Marinomonas mediterranea MMB-1: one gene and its partner. The protein of the gene in region 1 interacts with the protein of each later gene in a pairwise test. Links are inferred from orthologs where the notes say so. Each region holds a gene or a part of one and is shown on either strand. Other genes may lie near its edges. The genes, in order: cysE and cysK.

Evidence for each region.
Region 2: the proteins of cysE (region 1) and cysK interact in binary tests that used the Escherichia coli proteins (3 or more experiments, as listed by UniProt). The link is inferred for Marinomonas mediterranea MMB-1 from one-to-one orthologs.

The regions. Positions count from the first base shown.
Region 1 is NC_015276.1:3,296,628-3,299,781, forward strand. Bases 1-2,821 are described here. They hold cysE (serine O-acetyltransferase), read left to right. Parts: upstream 1-916; coding sequence 917-1,726; downstream 1,727-2,821. Other genes in these bases: mnmC (bifunctional tRNA (5-methylaminomethyl-2-thiouridine)(34)-methyltransferase MnmD/FAD-dependent 5-carboxymethylaminomethyl-2-thiouridine(34) oxidoreductase MnmC), read left to right, coding at 1-212; MARME_RS15105 (hypothetical protein), read right to left, coding at 470-799; MARME_RS15115 (DMT family transporter), read left to right, coding at 2,019-2,821. Outside these bases: more of MARME_RS15115, read left to right, coding at 2,822-2,891; MARME_RS15120 (Lrp/AsnC family transcriptional regulator), read right to left, coding at 3,011-3,154.
Region 2 is NC_015276.1:1,987,879-1,991,199, reverse strand. What follows is about bases 90-3,077. They hold cysK (cysteine synthase A), read left to right. Parts: upstream 90-1,094; coding sequence 1,095-2,060; downstream 2,061-3,077. Other genes in these bases: MARME_RS09075 (glutathione S-transferase N-terminal domain-containing protein), read right to left, coding at 2,583-3,077; MARME_RS09080 (ClpXP protease specificity-enhancing factor), read right to left, coding at 2,117-2,503; hrpA (ATP-dependent RNA helicase HrpA), read right to left, coding at 90-804. Outside these bases: more of hrpA, read right to left, coding at 1-89; more of MARME_RS09075, read right to left, coding at 3,078-3,215; MARME_RS09070 (cytochrome c1), read right to left, coding at 3,311-3,321.

The DNA of each region.
Region 1 (3,154 bases):
CGAAGTGGGAAACAGAAGACAATACGGAGTTTGTCGAAGGGCTCTTTGTCAACATAGGGCATGGTTCACGCGGACTTGTTAGTGCCCCGCTATCTGCTCGCTATTTGACCTCTTTGATCATTGGACAAATCGCGCCGATAGAGCAAACGTGTGTGGACGCGTTACACCCTTCTCGTTTCACTGTAAGAGCACTAAAACGAGGCGACCTCTAAATAGGTTCTAGGTTGCTTCTACTTCTAGGCAAGGTACGAATATAGAAGCGTTATCCACACGCAGAAGCCAGTGGACTTGTTCGCACCTTCACTAGCTAGCTTGACCTAAATTCTGGCGTAATCTTGCGATTGAGGAATATACAGCAAGCACTAGTTAGATCCCACCCAACTCGACGACGGGTAAGAGAGTGAAATCACTAAAAACAGAAACACAACCTTGTAAGACCTTGTGTAATGACACAAGGTCTTACAAAACACTATTTTTCAAATAAATCACAGGCGCTTGGAATCAACTCCTCAAGCAACATCAGTGTTTGCGGTCTATACACGATATCATCCAGTCCTTTATGCAAGGTTCGCAGCTTACCACTCAAACGAACAACATTTGGATTAATCGGTTCGTAAGGATAAATATGGTCTTGCATACTTAACTTATGAAGCTCATCCAGCTCTTCTTGAAGCATGAGTTTCATTGCAAAAAAAATGTCTTTATTATCGATGTCATTGGTTTCCCAGTATGCGTCTGATAGCGCAGAACCCAACTCATAAAATACATTTAACGCATCAGCAACCGTTTTTTGATTCATATTATCTCCAAGCAGACAGTATTTACTTTACTTGCACTCTTGTTTTCGTACATGCTAACCCCATAACCTTCATTCTAGCTGTGAATCAATACAGGTAAATAGATCTTGAGTAATACTATGTACGCTAACGTAACATCGGACAATTTATGGCGATCGCTTCAAGAGGAAGCAAAACACCTTTCTCATGAAGAACCCATATTAGCGAGTTACTTCAACACGACCATTTTACGCCATGACTCCTTGGCTTCGGCTTTGAGTTTTCTGCTGGCTAACAAGCTAGACAGCAGCTCAATCCCGGCCATGGTATTACGTGAAGTGTTTGAAGAAGCCATGACAGCTTCTAACTCTGACATAGTTCGACGCGTAGAAAAAGATATAATTTCAATAAATGAACGTGACCCTGCATCGGACGGATATACAACACCTTTGCTGTTTTTCAAAGGTTTTCATGCACTTCAGGCCTATCGAGTTGCTCATTGGCTTTGGAATGAAAACAGAAAAACCTTAGCCTTTTATATTCAAAGTCAGATGTCGATGACATTTGGTGTCGACATTCACCCAGCAGCACAAATTGGTTGTGGCATTCTTCTTGACCACGCAACGGGCTTAGTCGTCGGCGAGACGTGTGTGATAGAAGACAACGTTTCCATCCTTCAGTCCGTCACACTAGGCGGTACTGGCAAAGAACATGGCGACAGACATCCAAAAATTCGCTCTGGCGTATTAATTGGCGCAGGCGCTAAAATCCTCGGTAATATTGAAGTAGGCGAGGGCGCCAAAGTGGGCGCAGGGAGCGTCGTTCTTGAAGCAGTAAAAGCACACACTACCGTAGCGGGTGTACCTGCAAAAGTAGTAGGCCGAAACAGAGAGCCTGAGCCGTCAAGAGCGATGGACCATTCCATTTCAAATTGCATTAAAGAAAAATAAGAGTGCAGCAAGGCGATACCCTGCCTATCCTATCGCCTTGCTACTTCCCTCATACAATGAGCTCACTTTAGAGCACCTCTTGCATCGACGTAAATTAAATCGTAGCAAATAAAGCTTCCTTCATTTGCTTAGCGATATTTTGAAACAACCACTTTCGATTCCAAAGTAATCACCATAAAAAAACCACTTTTATTAAGATCAACACCTTTAAAACGAAAGAATTAAACTGTATTACAACCCCTTTCACACACTAAAATGAAGCTCAACATCAACCCGAATAAGTAAGAGAATTATGTCTATATCCCACCTATTTTTATGGATTACCGCCGCAATTTGGGGCTTTGCCTTTGTGGCTCAGAACATCGGCATGGAAGAACTGGGTCCATATGGATTTAATGCTGCTCGCTTCACACTGGCTACATTAGCCATGCTGCCACTCGCCATTATTTTTGACAGAAAGAGCACTATTGATCTAGCTGTATCATTAAAAGCCGGACTCTCTGGCGGGGTTATACTTTTTATTGGATCAACACTGCAGCAGGTCGGCATACAGTACACAAGTACAGCGAATGCAGGCTTTATCACGGCCATTTACATGCTTATCGTGCCACTAATGGGACTATTCCTAAAACATAGAATTGAGCGAAAAGTTTGGTTTGGAATAGCGTTTACCGTCGTTGGTTTTTATCTATTAACTGTCGGACCCAACTTAACGGTGCATAAAGGCGATAGCTTGATGCTAGTTGGCGCATTCTTCTGGGCATCCCATGTATTGGTTGTTAATCACTTCGTTAATCGTGTTCCGGTGATCACATTTTCCGTCATACAACTGATGGTCGTCGCCGCTCTCTCTTGGGGAGTTGCTCTCTCAATTGAAGAAGTGTCTTGGAGCGCGATAGAAGTAAGCTGGCTACCGATTGCCTATACAGGCATTGCATCGTCAGCTATTGCTTATTCGTTACAAATGTTAGGGCAAAAAGGGGTCTCTCCAAGCATTGCCGCTTTAATCCTTTCAACTGAAGCTGTTTTTGCCGCTCTAGGAGGTTGGATATTTTTAAGTGAAGAGCTTACCGCGCGGGCCATTTTCGCTTGCACACTCATATTCGCTGGCATGATCATCAGCCAGTGGCCTCAATCCAAAAAAACGCTCTCAGTAACCGCATAATAAAACAAGCAGCTCGTTGATTCCCTCTTCGAGCTGCTTATGTTTCAAAATAGCCGTTTTTTAGTTGTCGCGTTTAAACAATAGTGCTTAGACAATAGCTTTCGTGACGAGAAATGTACTCAAAGTAACGCCTCAACATCTTCTGCATTGAGCGGTAACTCTCGATCAATGGGCGTCGTCAGCACCATCATAGTGTTAGTATCACTCAGGTCAATTAAGCGCTCAAGCAACGCATCAAGTTTCGACAATGAATGCGTGGAGAC
Region 2 (3,321 bases), 1.3 Mb from region 1 along the record:
AACGGCATCGCATATACCTTGTTCCATGCTTTGATCTTCGTCCAGCTCTTCGTAGTCCGATTTACTGAGTAACGGTTGATAGCGAATTTCAACAGGGTATGTTCTGCCCGAGACTTCAAAAACCGGTGCATCACTAAAATGCTTCGAGAAACGTTCCACGTCAATCGTTGCTGAGGTCACAATGATTTTAAGGTCTGGTCGCGATTTAAGAACGCGCTTTAGGTACCCTAAAAGGAAGTCTATGTTTAGGCTTCGTTCATGCGCCTCATCAATAATGATAGTGTCGTACTTTTGAAGAAATTTATCTTGTTGGATCTCAGCCAATAAGATCCCGTCGGTCATCAGTTTAACCAGCGTTGTTTCCTGACTTTCATCAGTAAAACGGACTTGATAACCCACGGCGGTGCCAAGTTCAACATTGAGTTCTTCAGAAATACGCTCTGCCACGCTTCGTGCGGCAATTCGTCTAGGTTGAGTGTGCCCTATTTGACCCGCAATGCCTCGACCTGCTTGCAAACACATTTTCGGCAGCTGTGTTGTTTTACCAGATCCGGTTTCGCCTGCAATAATAACCACTTGATTCTCTTCAATGGCTTTAACAATATCCTTGGCTTTTGCTGCAACCGGCAACGACTCGTCGTATTTAATGTCAGGCATCGACGCTTCACGCTCTTCAAACATCCGCCGAGAGCGTTCAATTAAGTTATTTAACTCGTTTTGAAGCTTGTCTGTTGGGCTATTTTCGGAAGATCGTTTGGATATTGTGTCAATTTTTCTCTGAATGGCGTGACGATCTTTCGCCATCAATTTTTCTTGTATGTCAGTATGCAATGCTAAACCCTAAATACATAAAAGCGCGCAAAGAAATATCGGGGCGCTTTTATTAGTCACTTTAATTAGCAAACATTCTACCTGATTTAAACAAGGGACGGGATAGTGCAACTTCTTTAAGACTGCGACTTTTATAAAATTGATCGTCTCTAAAGCAGACAAATGAGAATTTTTGCTATTTAGACATTTTTATCGTTATATTGGATTGAAAATACACCGTCCTGCCCCATCATAATGAAAACAAACATACAGAGGAAAAGGCTATGTCTGAAAAAGTATTTAACGACAACTCACTTACAATTGGCGATACACCACTTGTTAAATTGAATCGCATCGGAAATGGAAACATTTGGGCCAAGCTCGAGTCGAGAAATCCAGCCTTTTCTGTAAAGTGTCGTATCGGCGCAAACATGGTTTGGGATGCGGAAAAAAGCGGTGTTTTAACGGAAGGTAAATCGCTTGTTGAGCCCTCCAGTGGTAATACGGGAATTGCATTGTGCTTTGTCGCAGCGGCACGAGGCTATCCAATTACCATTACGATGCCTTCAAGCATGAGTCTAGAACGCCGCCAAGTAATGAAAGCTTTAGGAGCAACAATTGTCCTAACTGAGCCAGCAAAAGGCATGAAAGGCGCAATCGAAAAAGCAAAAGAGATTGCTGAAGACCCAAGCTTTGTGTTGCTGCAACAATTTGAAAATCCAGCAAACCCAGAGATCCATGAGAAAACAACAGGCCCTGAGATTTGGAAAGACACTGACGGCGAGATCGACGTTCTGGTTTCCGGTGTCGGAACTGGTGGGACGATAACTGGTGTTAGTCGCTACATCAAAAACACACAAGGGAAAGCCATTATCAGTGTCGCTGTTGAGCCAACAACATCGCCTGTGATCACTCAAACGCTAAATGGCGAAACACCAACACCTGCTCCTCATAAAATTCAAGGTATCGGCGCGGGCTTTGTTCCTAAAAACCTTGATCTGTCTGTTGTTGATCGTGTCGAGCAAGTCTCAAATGAAGACGCTATCGATATGGCAAAACGCCTAATGAGAGAAGAAGGCATTCTTTGCGGTATCTCATGTGGCGCTGCCGTTGTTGCAGCAGAAAGGTTAGCGGCTTCTGATGAATTCGCTGATAAAAAGATCGTTGTGATTTTGCCAGACTCAGGCGAACGCTATCTTTCTACCGCTCTTTTTGAAGGTGAATTCTCAGACAACGAACTTGTTCAATAAAGCACATAAAAAAGCTCAGCCACTAGGCTGAGCTTTTTTCATACAAGTCTGACTTACTATTTAACGACTTTTAACTGAAAGCCTTTTTCTGGCTTCGGTGGCTCTGGTTCAGGATCCAATTCCTCTGGCTCAAACGCTTCATCAGGAAATACAAGGCCATCACCGCTTTCTTTTGCGTACAAGGCCAATGCCGCTTCAATTGGAACGTACACCTGCATAGGTTTACCACCAAATCGCGCCTCAAAACTCACGCCCATTTTATCCATTAACAGATTGCGCACGGCCGACATACTAATATTTAAAACAATCTGTCCGTCCTGAACAAATTCTGTTGGAACGACCGCTTTCTCATGCTCTGCATCAACAAGTAAATACGGAGTCATATTGTTATCAGCTACCCACTCATAAGTTGCATTCAATAAATACGAGCGTTTTGGGATCATGTTTCAACCTCGGTAGTATAATAAAAAAGGGGCTTAGGCCCCTTTTGAAAAATATAAAAACTATAAGACGTATAGACGATCAGTCTAAACGCATTTCCTGTTCTGCTTCAGACAGGCTTTCTTTGAAAGACTCACGATCAAAAACAAGGTCCATGTATTTGTATAAACCTTTCGCCTGCTCTTTAGGAATATCAACACCTAGAATTGGCAATCTCCACAAGATTGGAGCAAGGCAGCAATCAACCATTGTGAATTCTTCGCTCATGAAATAAGGCTTCTCTTCAAAGATCGGAGAAACGTTAATCAAGCTTTCACGCAACTCTTTCTGAGCATTTTCAACAGCGTCTTTGTCTTTGCTCGTCAAAATCAAATCAACCAATACCGCCCAGTCTCTTTGGATACGGTACATGTAAAGACGGCTTTCACCACGCGCAACAGGATACACTGGCAACAACGGAGGATGAGGAAAACGCTCATCCAAGTATTCCATCATCACGTTTGGCTCGTACAAAGACAAATCTCGGTCTACTAAAGCAGGCAGTTCGTTGTATGGGGTAACTTCCACAAGCTCATCAGGTTTGTTGAAAGGATCAACATCAATAATTTCCACTGTTACCGCTTTTTCAGCTAATACAATGCGCACACGATGGCTGTAATGATCTTCCCCGTCAGAGAAAAATGTCATGGAAGAGCGTTTGGCAATCACACCCATGTAAAACCCCTATATAAAAACCAATGGAATCCCATTAATTGGGACGCAGAACTATTTATTCAAGCCTTTGAGCATGAAAATATACTTAGAAGTTTCTACTTCGAAA